Linked DNA regions of Natranaerobius thermophilus JW/NM-WN-LF. The protein of the gene in region 1 interacts with the protein of each later gene in a pairwise test. Links are inferred from orthologs where the notes say so. Each region holds a gene or a part of one and is shown in the gene's direction. Other genes may lie near its edges. The genes, in order: NTHER_RS02320 and ndk.

Region 1 (7,117 bases):
CAGCCATCATGAATATCCCTATGAACTACCGGAAGAACTAGATACAAAAGTAAAAAATGTAGTAGAACAAGCAGTAAAAGGACTTGGTTTGGATAATACATTCTTCAATGTAGAATTAAGAATTGATCAAGATAAAAAACAGGTATATATTATTGAAGTTAATTCAAGAATGGCATTTCAATTTGCGAAAATGATTGAATCTGTAGAGGGAGTTAATTTAGTTAAGTCCCTTTGTGATCTCGCAGTAGGCAAACAACCTGATGAAGAACAAACAAATATTGAAAGAAGATACAAGTATTGTTTCAACTTTGAATTGAGAGAGTTTGCAGATAGAAATATAGTTAGAATTCCAATGGAAAGAAACTTGAAAGAGATAAATGAATTGTATCCCGAAGTAACAGTTAAGAATTTGGTTGATGCGAATAGCAAGTTATCTGATTATAAACAAAACCTAGAAAGCTTTAGATACGCTATCATTGATGTCCCTGGTAATTCTAGAGATGAAATAATGGAAAAATACAGAGACATAAAATCCAGATTAGGTTATGAATTCGATAGTGAACTTAAAGAAGCCAATTAATGAAATAAAACAGCACCTGCTTTTAGCAGGTGCTGTTTTTATCTAATTACATTTAGGCTACATTTATGAATCAGTTCTGTGTGTATCAGTCTACAGTATAAGTTTGGATCTCTAGTTCTTTGTGATCTTTAAAATCCGTATTTAACTCTTCTTTCAGTTCTTGAGGAATAGTAATAGTATCGGGATTGCCATCACTCACATATCTTTTTTCCGGGTTGTTTTCATAGTATGATAACCATTGGTCCATGCGCTTTTGATCTGCCCTGACCCTGGGTAAATCCAGGGGATCAAAATCCTTATGGAAAGGGGAGTTAGCTGGCTCTGCCCCGACATTTAAAACCGCATTATGTTCGTATTCAATATCTTCGTATTCACCTGAGTATACAAATTCTTTTAGATCATCTTGACCAGGCCAAGCTCCGAAGGCCAAGGCTAAACTTTCTAACTGGTATTCAGGTATAATATTTTCGGTAATTTTATGGGGTCGTCCCAATTCTTCTTGAATTTCCTGGGCATCTAAATCTTTAAGATTTAGATGATTATATCCATGGTTTCCGATTTCAAATCCTAGCTCATCCAGATGAGCTATTTTTTCTTCGTATAATTCCTTGTCCCTGAAAGGGACAGGTATATAATTGACGTAAAAGGTACCTCCTATAGTAAAATCATCGTATTTTTCTTTCATTTCTAGGATAATTCCAACAGCTGTATCAGGGTCGATGGTTTTTTCACCATCCTCCTCAATATAACCAAATTGTCCCTTTGAAGCATCGTCAAATGTTAATACTACCGGAGTTTTTCCCGGTGGCAGATCAATATTTCCGTTAACAACATCCATTAAGTTTACCAGTCGATAATCTTTTTCGTATAAACGTTCCAGGTCTTCTCTGAAATTTTCGCGAGTTCTTTGCCAGGTGTCTTCTTCATCACCAATTTGATGATACATTAAAATCATCACATCTCCCAGTTCATTGGGTTGAACCTCTTGAAAGTCTATGGTTTCTTCAGGGTTCTCCTCGTTTTCATCTGTTTGTGATTCATCTTTTTCTTTATTATCTTCAGATTCAGATTTTTCATCTTTTTCTGTTGTTTCTTCTTGTGACTCCTTTGGAGATTTTGTTTCTTCATCCTGACATCCTATCAAAGGAATTGCCAGTACTGTAATCATACTTAAGCAGAAAATTACTGTTAATAAGTTTGAAAATGACTTGGTTTGAAAAGTTTTTTTAGTCATCTGTTAAAAGCCTCCTATTTTTGGAATTTATCTTAGTTTGAATTGCCTTGTATATCAATGAAAATATTCTCTGTTAAGAGTCTAAATACCTGCTGAAATCATAATCTGTTAAAATTGACCGTAACTATAAAATTATGCTATAATACTTTTAAATCTTGTGATAATCGGTATACTCCTCAGTGTTGGGAAATAGTAGAGGATTTTCGACAGGTACAGAGAGAAGACTAATAGCTGAGAAGTCTTTCCTGTTCGTCCCTTGAACCCGTCCTAACGAGTAAACTGGGGAGCGGGTCAATCCGTTATTAATTAAGAGGGTCCCTTGTGGCCAAACCGGGTGGTACCGCGGAAGAAATCCTTTCGTCCTGGAGGGCGAGGGATTTTTTTAATTTATGGAGTTAGTATTCTGAAGTTGATAACTCTAAATCTAAGTTATCAACAATCAACTGAAACAAAGTTTAAATTTATAAGACTTTGAAACTAAGGAGGGATCATATGTCTAAAAACAATGAGGAATTCGTTAAAGAAATAACCCCTCAATCTGAAGACTATTCCCAGTGGTATCTGGATGTGATTAAAAAGACTAAACTTGTGGATTACGCTCCTGTAAAAGGTTGTATGGTGATTAGACCCTATGGTTATGCAATTTGGGAAAAAATGAAGGAAGGCCTAGATCGTAGAATCAAAGAGACGGGTCACGAAAATGCTTATTTTCCGTTATTTATTCCAGAATCTTTACTACAAAAGGAAGCAGATCACGTAGAAGGGTTTGCTCCTGAAGTTGCCTGGATTACTAAAGGTGGAGATGAAGAACTATCAGAGTCTTTAGCTGTCAGGCCTACTTCGGAAGCTATGTTTGGTGAAATGTACAGCGATTGGATTCAATCATGGAGAGACCTGCCTGTATTAATAAATCAGTGGGCCAATGTGGTTCGCTGGGAAAAATCCACAAAACCTTTCTTGAGAACTTCTGAATTCCTATGGCAAGAAGGACATACCGCCCATAGAACTGAAGAAGACGCTGAAGAAGAAGCTTTACAAATGCTTGATGTATATAAGGATTTTGTTGAAAATGACATGGCAATTCCTGTGTTAAATGGCTTGAAATCGGAAAAAGAAAAGTTTGCTGGAGCTCTGCGAACTTTCTGTATTGAGGCCTTGATGTCAGATGGTAGAGCTTTACAAGCCGGTACCAGTCACAATTTGGGTCAACACTTTGCTAAGGTATTCGATATCACCTTCTTAGATCAGGATGATGAGCGGAAATATGTTTGGCAGACTTCATGGGGTGTTTCAACCAGGTTAATAGGTGCATTGATTATGGTACATGGTGATAACCGTGGCCTAAAAATTCCACCAAAAGTAGCACCACACCAGCTGGTAATGGTTCCAATTACACCTAAAAAACAGCGTGAACAGGTATTGGAAGAAAGCGATAAACTATATCAAGAGCTTAAAGATAAATTCCGAGTTAAATTAGATAACAGAGAAGAACATACTCCTGGTTGGAAATTCAATGAATGGGAAATGAAAGGAGTACCTATCAGGCTTGAAATTGGACCTAAAGACATAGAAAAAGATCAAGTTGTCCTTGTAAGACGGGATACAGATGAAAAAATGTTTGTTAAACGTGATGAACTAATAGATAAACTTGAGGAATTAATTGAGGATATTCAAAACAAAATGCTTCAAACAGCTAAGAACTTTTTAGAAGAAAATACCCATACAGCTTCGAGTTTAGATGAACTAGGACAAATTCTGGAACAAAAACGAGGAATGATTAAGGCTTATTGGTGTGGAAATCAAGCATGTGAAGAAAAGGTTAAAGATGATACCAAAGCCACAATAAGAGTTATTCCTTTTGAGGCTGAAACAGGGGGTAGCTGTATCGCATGTGGCTATCATAATGACGATAATAAGGAAGTGTTTTTTGCCAGGGCATATTAAGTCAAAACACTTGATAACTAATAGACTTAATAACTAATAACTATGATCTTAGGGATTTTAAAACAGTGATGATGGGGAAGTCCTACTAAATATAATAAGGGCTTCCCCTTTTTTTAACTTTATACTATATTATTTGAAGGGGTGATAATTTGGGAAAAGAAGTTAAAGCAAAGTTAAGAAAACAAATGACTTCCAAAAGAAAAAGTATAACAGAAAAATTTCGCAGATCTGCCAGTGATAAAATTATTAATACTTTAATAACTAAATTTTTAACTGATGACATAGCTATGATAATGACTTACATAGCTACAAAAGGAGAAGTAGACACTTACCCATTAATTAAATATGGACTAGACAAAGGTGTAGGTATCTGTGTTCCCAGAACTTTTAAACAGACTAATGAGATGGAGCCTGTAAGAATAAATGATTTAGATAGAGATTTACAACCAGGTTCTTATGGCATTCCTGAACCTGTAACTGAGCTTACAAAATCAGTCTCTATTTCTGATATCGATATTGTAATAGTACCGGGAGTAGCCTTTGATGAGTCTGGGTATCGCCTGGGTTTTGGTGGCGGATATTATGATAAATTTATTAATAGTTTAGCACCTAGCACAAAAAATATAGCCCTGGCTTATGAATTTCAGATTTTTGAAAAACTTCCACGCGATTCATGGGATAAGCCAGTACATGCAATCATAACGGAAAAACAAACTCGATTTATTAATAAATCGTTTCCAGGGCAAAGAGAATAAGTCAATTATTTTGTAGCATTAAAGTAAGGCTGTTTTAAAGTTGAATGTTGTTAGCTGTAAAATTTCAATTTCACTTATAAAATTTTACAGTATCACGCCTAGAGAAGGGGTGAAGGATTTTGGAAGTAGCCGGTGTTTTATTAGGACTTGTCGTAATTATGTCACTAACTTACAGAAGAGTGCCCATAGGAGCTTCAATGTTAATAGCATCTGCGGTAATTGCTATCATGGCTAAAATGCCTTTAAGTACAGTGAGAGGAACTTTGCTAGCTGCTATCAAGGATGATATGACTATAAAATTGGTATTAATTGTGTTTTTAATCGGCATTTTAGGTAGCTTACTTAAAGAAACTGGTAGCTTGGATATTATGTTGAATAAATTAGGAGGACTGATTAAAGATATTAGGATCTTGATAGTACTCCTTCCCTCATTAATTGGTTTACTAACAGTACCAGGTGGAGCGGTATTGTCAGCTCCTATGGTTGAGAAAGCTGGTGACAAGATAAATATTTCCCGGGAAAAGTTATGTGCAGCTAATATTGTTTTCCGTCATTTATGGTATTTTGTATTTCCCCTTTATCCAACGTTGATTTTAGTAACAGAAATGGGAGATATAGAAATGCATCAATTTTTACTGTTTAATTTACCAATAGTAATAATAGTTTTCCTAGTCAGCTTTTATTATCTTTTTTATGGTGTTACTGATTACAAACAAAAATCTGATTCCAGTAGTAGTTCACGAATTCGTGATTTTACCAGTTTTATCAGAAGCATTTCACCTATTCTAGTAGCAGTATTTATGGCAATGTTTTTTGATATATACTTGCCAATTGCACTACTTTTAGGAACTATTTTGGCTTTTATAAATTATTTGGAAACTAAAGAAGGTCAACAATATATAATGGAACAAATCAGGAATCGTTTTAAATATGTAAAAGCAGGAATGAACTTTAATATGGTTCTTGCAATAATTGGAATTATGGTATTTAAAGATTTTGTTGAAGCTTCGGGTGCTATAAATTTGATTGCAAATTGGATGGTATCCTTGGGAGTTAGTTTAGAAATTTTAATTTTGGCTGCTACTTTTGTGACGGGATTTTTAACTGCAAATCATATTGCGGGAGTTGGTATTATCTATCCTGTGTTAAGCCCTCTCTTTCCTGCCGCTGAATACGTTCCACTTATGGGATTGTTATTTGCCGGTGGTGTAACTGGTTATTTGATATCACCTATGCATTTGTGTTTAATATTAACGCGTGAATATTTTGAGGTAGCCTTTTTTAGAATGTATTTACATGTAGTGCCATTGATTCTTATGATGCTTCTTGGAGCAGGCTTAACAGCTTTTTTCTGGCAACTTTTTTAAAGGAATTATGTTATAAGTGCAGAACTACATTAATAAAGGATTGCTTCTGCCACCATTTTTAAAAGGAGTTTTTACATGGATTCCTCTGATAAACTGGAAAATTTAATTGATAGCTTGTCTCAGGCCATTCTGGGGAAACGGGAAATAATTAGACAACTGGTTATTGGTATTTCCTCTAATGGGCACATCTTATTTGAAGATGTGCCTGGAGTAGGAAAAACCACACTAGTAAAGGGTCTGGCTAAAGCCATTGGTTTTCGATTCAGAAGAGTACAATGTACCCCGGATCTACTTCCGGCAGATATCACAGGAGTAACAGTTTACAATAATAAAACTGGTGAATGGGACTTTCAAGCAGGCCCTATATTCACCCAAATTTTACTGGCTGATGAAATTAATAGAACCTCACCTAAAACCCAATCAGCTCTTCTTGAAGCCATGGAAGAGCAACAAGTTACAGTAGATGGGACCACTCGTTATCTGACTGAACCGTTTTTTGTATTGGCAACTCAAAACCCACAAGAGTATGAAGGCACATTTCCCTTGCCCGAATCTCAACTTGACCGTTTTGCCATGAAGCTTACTTTAGGATATCCGCCAAAGCATGAAGAAAAAAGTCTTTTAAATAAATTTACTTATTATGAGCCATTAAATTATGTTGAAAATATCATGAATCCTGAAGAGTTATTAAAAATTCAACGAGAAATTGAGCAGGTTTACGTTGATGACAGTATATTAGAATATGCAACTGAGTTATCTCGTGAAAGTAGAGAGCATCAACAAATTGAATTGGGAATTAGCCCCAGAGGAACTTTACACTTAATCAAATCTGCCAAAGCAACTGCTTGTCTTGCAGGCCGTAATTTTGTTCTTCCCGATGATATTCAAGAGATGATTTATCCAGTTTATAGTCATAGACTTGTAATAAATCAAGCAGCCCTGTTGGAAAGATTAGAAAACGAGGAGGTTATACAAGATATAATTAATAAAGTTAGGGTGCCTGGTAATACCGGAAGGTTTAGGTGATTTAAGTGGAAGAATTTAAGGTAAGATTTATAAAAAAACAAGTGTTTTTTATTCCTGTACCAGTGTTGATTTTAGCATTTATATCTGGTGTATCGGTTTATTGGATTTTATTTTGGTTTATAGTATTATGGTTGGGGGGTTCCCTAGCTTGGCTCTTATATACTGCTTGGAATTTGGAACTAGATATAGAATTGAAGGATCAGGTCATGAT
Region 2 (7,018 bases), 1.2 Mb from region 1 along the record:
CTAAATGTGTTTTAGCTGAAGCACAAGCCCAGTCTACGTACGGTATCTTAACTTCTTGAACTTCTTCTGCCTCACCTTCACTACATGCTACAATCACCAACAAGCCAATAATCATAACAGCTACTAACATAAAACCTAATTTTGTTTTCAAAACTTTCCCCTCCTATAAATCGTAATTATTTTTTGTTTCGAAAGTGTAGATTTTTGCTTATTTAGCTAGAAATCACTAGTTTAACGAACTAGTGTTTTAAAAAAATTAGTTTTCAAGTAAGACTATTATATACTTGATAGCAATAAAAAGCAATTTCTGGAAAACTCCTTTAACCTGATTAAACAAGATTAGAAAGAGTTTACTCTTGTTTAATAACTATTTCAATGTGATTAAAAAATAACAATTATGGTTTTTAAATAAGTATAATATGGAAAATTAATAAATAATGATAGTTTTAGAAAGTGAGGAATTAGAAAAAATAGGTTTAATGGGAGAGGCGTAAATGAGATTTGATTTAGGCGAACAAAAGAGAAGAAATTTAATCTTGGAAGGCAATCTATTAAAAGTACTTTGGTTTCTTTCATGGCCTGTAACTATCCAATTAGTAGTGAACAATGTTGTTAGAGTTACGGGTACTAAAATGGTAGGTGTCTTAGGGTCTGATGCAATTGCTGCAGTAGGAATTGCACAACAAGTCCTTATGGGTGTATCTGTACCAGCTATGGGGTTATCTATGAGTGCTACTGCAGTTGTTGCAAATTATTTCGGAGAAAAAAATTACACAGGAACTTTATATGCAATTGGACAAATTATATTAATAGCTCTATTATTATCTGGTTTTACAACTTTTATCGGTTTAAAATACGGTGACAATATTTTATTATTACTCGGAGCAGAAGAACAATTATTACAATTAAGCCATAACTATTTAAAAATTTTGTTTGCAGCTTCCTTTGTTCTAATAACCAAGTTTCCACTTTGGGGGATTTTTCAAGGATTAGGTGATACAAGGATTCCGATGAAAATGGATCTTTTTTCTAATGCTTTGAATGTATCAGGAAATTATACTTTTATTTTTGGCCTTGGTCCAATCCCTTCTCTGGGATTAACGGGTGCTGCAGTTGGTAGTGTATTGGCTGATGCGGTTATACTTGTGAGAGCTATAGGAGAATTAGCCAAAAAAATCTCGGGATTAGTTCTCAGCTTTTATGATTTATTTAAGATACGTTTGGCAATTATGAAGAAAATAATTAAAATTGGTGTACCAGCTACTTTACATGGTTTTATTCAGATGAGTAGCAATATTTTACTTATCATGATGATGACTCGTATCCCGGGAGGTACTGATGTGGTGTCTGCATATTCAGTAGGAATGGTTGTATTTGGCTTAACTACATTTCCTGCAGCTTCAATAGCAACTGTAGCAGCTTCAATGGTAGGTGTTAATTTGGGGAATTCAGATCAAAACAGGGCTATCTCTAGTGGTTTTACCTGTGCAATTACCGGTGCAATGGTTATTACTTTCACAGCTATTCTTACACGAGTTTTCGCACCTGAACTATTAAAGTTTTTCGTTAAAGATTTATCTGTAATTAAAATCGGTGACTCATTATTAAAAACACTTTCTCTTGTTATGCCTGTTCATGCTTTGGGAATTGTCTTTTCAAGAGGAATGCAAGGAGCCGGGGACGCAAAAACACCTTTTATAATTGCTGCATTAACAGGAGTAGGAGCTAGAGTGCCTCTGGCATACATTTTTACTTTCAGTATGGGGATGCAAAGTAAAGGTATTTGGTTAGCCATTGCAGTTACACAAGTTATCTCAGCTGTTATTCTGACTTATAAATTTAAAACTGTAGTGAGGAAAAGAGCCGAAAATATTAAAAATTACTAGCATAAGTGGTATAATTTAACTTGAGATGTCATTGACATTTTTAATGATTATTGTATCAAGTGTTAAAAATTATGGAGGAGAGATTTCTTTGCGTGTTGGTATTGTTGGAGCAGGTCCAAGCGGTTTAGCTGCCGGAATGTTATTAGCTTCAAAAGGTTTTCAAGTATCTATCTATGAAAAAAATACTCAGATTGGTGGAAAATGTAGTGTTATGAATGACCAAGACGGAAAATTCACCTTTGATTTAGGCCCAACTTATTTTATAATGCCTTTTGTTCTTGAAGATATTTTTTGGCAGTGCAATAAAAATCTGCATAATTATGTAGATTTAAAGTTATTAGAACCTTTTTATCAGATAATATATCAAGATGGTTCCAGGTTATATCCTCGCAGAAACTATAAGCGATTAAAAGAAAATATTCATCAGTTTAGCAGTGCCGATGTTTCCGGACTGGATAAATTCTTAGATGACAATAGTAAAAAATATGAAAATCTTTTTTATGCTCTCAGAGCTGGTTACTCTAATTTTAAAAACTTACCAAAATGGAATTTAATTAGTAATTTTGCACATCTCAAACCATTCACTAATTTTTGGAAAGATTTAGAACAGTATTTTGAGAATGACAAGGTAAAATTTGGTTTTACATTTCAGACTAAATATGTTGGTAGATCCTTTCATAAATGCCCTTCATTATATAGCATTCTCTCATATCTTGAATATAGTATGGGTGTTTTTCATGTGATGGGAGGGCTAAATAAATTATCAAAAGCTATGGGAAAGGTCATTGAAGAGTTGGGAGGGCAAATTTATTTAAATTGTGAAGTAAAACAAATAAACACAAGTGACAATCAAGCTAAGGAAATTGTTTTAAAAGACGGTTCGTCCAAAGAGCTCGATGAAGTGATATGTGCTACAAACGATTTGAATCATATAATGAAGTTAGTCAATAAGTCGGAAAGAAAAAAGGATCTGAAAGTGTCTAGTGATGTAAACTATTCATACTCAAAAATGGTTATGTACCTGGGATTATCAAAAACTTTCTATAATCTCATGCATCACAGCATAATTGTCCCTGAAAATTTCTGGGATACCTTTGAAGAACTTAATAAAGGTGAGATACCAGAAGATCCTATTATATCCGTCCAAAACCCTTGTGTAACAGATCCTAGTTTGGCAGAGGGCGATAGGTCTGTAATGCAGTTGTCCGTCGCTGTACCTAATTTGAACACTAATATTAACTGGAATGAAATATTGATTAAAAAATTACAAACTAAGATAATTAACTGTGTTGAAAAACATTTAGAAATCAAAGACATTGAAAAGTATATTGAGTTTCAAGATATTAAGTCTCCCCAAGATTGGTACGAAAACTTTAATAGCCCCTATGGGGCATGTTTCGGTAAAATTTCAAATTTAAAAGAAATACTTGGTATAAATGTGAATAATAACCTCACGTTTTGGAACAATTTATGGATAACAGGCTCTTTAGCTATATCTGGAAATAACCTGGCTTTAACTTACGAAGCTGGTCGAAGTGTAGCGCACGAAATAATAAAAAAATATGGGATTGAACCACCTGAACTAGTAAATCCACCGGTTTCACATTTCCAAGAAGAAGATTAAAAAAGACAATGGTGATTAAGAATATTTGCAGGTACATAAAAAATGAGTTACAATTTAATGAAACACTATTGGTTATAATTATTAAAAAGACAGCGAGACACAATTTTAAACACTAATCCTACATAACAGTTAAGGAGGTTTTTTGAATGTCATCACAAAATGAACAAACCTTTGTTATGGTTAAACCCGATGGGGTAGAGAGGGGATTAGTCGGAGAGATAATTTCTCGACTAGAGAATAAGAGATTGAACTTAAGGAAGATAACCATGTTAGAAGTCTCTAAAGAGTTAGCCCAAACCCATTATCAAGAACATAGGGACAAACCCTTTTTTAACGATTTAATCAATTACATAACAAGTGGACCAGTGGTTGCTATGGTATGGGAGGGAGATAATGTCATTGAGGTTGTTCGTAAGTTGATAGGGGATACGGACCCTAAAAAAGCTGCACCAGGTACCATTAGAGGTGATTTAGCTTTAGATATAACTTATAACTTAGTTCACGGGTCTGATAGTGAAGATACTGCAAAAAGAGAAATTAATTTATTTTTTCGACCGACGAACTAATGCATAGAACTGAGTATGATCAGTAGGGAGAGGAGAGATTCATAATTGACTGATACAGCTTTTGAAACATTTAAATCTAAAGTTTATCAAAAAACAGGAATTGATCTTAATCAATATAAACAAAAACAGATGAAAAGGCGATTAACAACATTAATGAGTAAACGAGGATACTCATCTTATGATGACTATTGGTTGGCATTACAAAGGGACGAAAAACTTTATAGAGAATTTTTAGATCGGATTACAATTAACGTATCAGAATTTTTTAGGAATCCCCAAAGATGGAATGTATTAGAAGAAACTATCTTACCTAAAATAATTAAACAAAAGGGGAAGGATGAGAAATTAAAAATTTGGAGTGCTGCATGTTCGACAGGAGAAGAGCCATATTCTCTGGCGATGGTTCTAAAAGAGTTTTTTCCACCATCACAATTTGATATTTTAGCTACTGACCTAGATGAAACTGTTTTGAATCAAGCACGTAAAGGAGTTTATTCAGAAGAAAGAATTAAAGAGGTGAACTCTGACAGATTATTTAAATATTTTAATCAAGAAGATAAACTATATCACGTTAAGGACGAAATAAAAAAATGTGTCAATTTTAAAAAACACAATCTCTTAAAAGACCCATATGATAAAAACTTCGATCTCATACTTTGTCGTAATGTTATGATCTACTTCACGGAAGAAGCAAAAAGCATTCTATATAAAAATTTCTACCAAGCTTTAGCTCCCGGGGGAGTCTTATTTGTAGGGAGTACTGAACAAATATTTAACGCCAGTAAATTAGGATTTCAATCAATAGCCACATTTTTCTATCAAAAATAAGTTTTGAATTCACTACTAAAAATAATATTTAAACATAAAAAAATAGCCCGGTAATCGGGCTATTTTACGTTTAGTATAATTAATTGGCTGGGGCGGCAGGGATCGAACCTGCGAGTCCGGGGACCAAAACCCCGTGCCTTACCACTTGGCTACGCCCCAACGATTTAGTATACATTAGATATTATAATCTATATTTTTAATTTTATACTTTTGTTAGTAATTAAATTAATGGTGGAGAGGGGAGGATTCGAACCTCCGAAGGCTTGCGCCAGCAGATTTACAGTCTGCCCCCTTTGGCCAAACTCGGGTACCTCTCCAAATAAATTTAAAATAAAAAATGGAGCTGACGGTGGGACTCGAACCCACAACCTGCTGATTACAAGTCAGCTGCTCTAGCCAATTGAGCCACGTCAGCTTGTTGGCGGGGCTGACGGGATTCGAACCCGCGGTCTCCGGCGTGACAGGCCGGCGTGTTGAGCCACTTCACTACAGCCCCATATTGTTGTTGTCTTGCCGCAGAATTATTTTATCCCGCCGCGACATTTATTAGTATAACTCATGCAATAAATATAGTCAAGGGATTTATTGAATCAAAAATTTTAAAAAAATTATATCGGCTTAGAAATATTACAATTCATACCTGCGACCCTATGCTTTAAAGGCGCTAAGATCTCGTCACCCCAGTATTTTTGCTGATTTTTGGTTAGTCTATTGTATATTAAATTTAAAACTAGTCTAGCACCCGGATCCATACCTTGACATCCAGCTAGTAAGAGAACATCGCCAGTTTGTAAATGTCTTTCAATAATAACAGACTTAATAGCTGATCTTAGTTGAGAGAAATATCTAACCCTTATTCCAGCTGATTTCAAAAGAGAAAGGGTGGTATCTCTTTCTGTCATCGTAACTTTATTCTCAATTCCCACTATTTCATCACTTGATGTTACATAAACTTCTTGAAGGTTTAATTTTTTTAGCCATTTAATTAAAGCCTTAGTATTTTCCTCATTAACAGTCTTACCTCTACCACCTCTAATGGCATATAAAATTTTTAGGTTATTAAAATCCATCTTTCCTAGGGTTTCCATGGTGACTTCAATATTTCCGGGATTGGCAAAGTGATCATCTATAATTTTGAATTTTTTGTCAAATATCAGTTGGAATCTGCGTTCTACACCTGAAAATTTAGCCAGCTCTGACTGTATCCGAGTTATAGGTTCATCCAATAATAATGTCGATATAGCAGCAGAAGTAGCATTATAGACATTATGAAGGCCCAATACTTTTAATTTGATTTTAAATCGACCTGGTTTTATCCATTTGCCCGATAGAGTAGAGAAACCTCTATTGATAACTAGATCAAAACTGGCACTTCCTGATGATAAATCCAGATTGTCAATTCCAATTGTAGCATCTATGCCTTTTACACTATAAGTTATAACTTTCGCTTTAGTGTAATTAATCATTTTACAGGCATTTTCACAATCAACATTAATAACAGCCCTTTTATCTTCCTGAATTTCTTCTACTAAACGCTGTTTAGCTGCAAAATAGTTTTCGAAAGAGCCGTGTTGGTCAATATGGTCCCTCGAGATGTTATTAATTATAGCGATATCATAGTCCACGGCAGAAACCCGTTCCAGTTCTAATCCTGAAGAAGATACTTCCATAGTACAATAATTGATATTTTTTCTTTTCATAGAAGCTAAGTATCTTTGGAGATCTAAAGATTCAGGGGTGGTTAAATCCGATTCCTTTGTCTCTTCTCCTAATTTTACTATAACAGTTCCCAATAAGCCCGTGGGTTTGTTGCTGCTAAGAATTTGATCAATCATGTAAGTGGTAGTTGTTTTACCATTAGTAGAAGTAATTCCTATCATATTCATAGACTTGGAAGGATGTTGATAAAACTTAGCACTAAGATGAGAAAGGGCTCGTCTTGAATTTTCAACTACTACTTGCAAGAGAGGAATATGGGGGATTTCTCGCTCAACTATTAATGCAACTGCCCCTTTGTTGTAGGCTTTTTCTGCAAAAGCATGGCCATCGTATTGATGGCCCGTTAAACAAAAAAATAACTCATTTTGGGAAACATTTTGGGAATGATAATTTAA

The links.
Region 2: the proteins of NTHER_RS02320 (region 1) and ndk interact in binary tests that used the Escherichia coli proteins (3 or more experiments, as listed by UniProt). The link is inferred for Natranaerobius thermophilus JW/NM-WN-LF from one-to-one orthologs.

The regions. Positions count from the first base shown.
Region 1 is NC_010718.1:453,969-461,085, forward strand. Bases 2,903-5,710 are described here. They hold NTHER_RS02320 (5-formyltetrahydrofolate cyclo-ligase), read left to right. Parts: upstream 2,903-3,907; coding sequence 3,908-4,513; downstream 4,514-5,710. Other genes in these bases: proS (proline--tRNA ligase), read left to right, coding at 2,903-3,758; NTHER_RS02325 (DUF401 family protein), read left to right, coding at 4,633-5,710. Also shown: NTHER_RS02305 (ATP-grasp domain-containing protein), read left to right, coding at 1-580; NTHER_RS02310 (polysaccharide deacetylase family protein), read right to left, coding at 666-1,814; more of proS, read left to right, coding at 2,307-2,902; more of NTHER_RS02325, read left to right, coding at 5,711-5,880; NTHER_RS02330 (AAA family ATPase), read left to right, coding at 5,956-6,906; NTHER_RS02335 (DUF58 domain-containing protein), read left to right, coding at 6,912-7,117. UniProt on the Escherichia coli protein: Involved in the removal of 5-formyltetrahydrofolate.
Region 2 is NC_010718.1:1,679,235-1,686,252, reverse strand. The notes cover bases 2,658-5,366. They hold ndk (nucleoside-diphosphate kinase), read left to right. Parts: upstream 2,658-3,656; coding sequence 3,657-4,076; downstream 4,077-5,366. Other genes in these bases: NTHER_RS08110 (CheR family methyltransferase), read left to right, coding at 4,122-4,904; NTHER_RS08120 (phytoene desaturase family protein), read left to right, coding at 2,658-3,510. In the rest of the region: NTHER_RS08130 (glycine betaine ABC transporter substrate-binding protein), read right to left, coding at 1-151; NTHER_RS08125 (MATE family efflux transporter), read left to right, coding at 495-1,886; more of NTHER_RS08120, read left to right, coding at 1,975-2,657; NTHER_RS08085 (Mur ligase family protein), read right to left, coding at 5,513-7,018. UniProt on the Escherichia coli protein: Major role in the synthesis of nucleoside triphosphates other than ATP. The ATP gamma phosphate is transferred to the NDP beta phosphate via a ping-pong mechanism, using a phosphorylated active-site intermediate.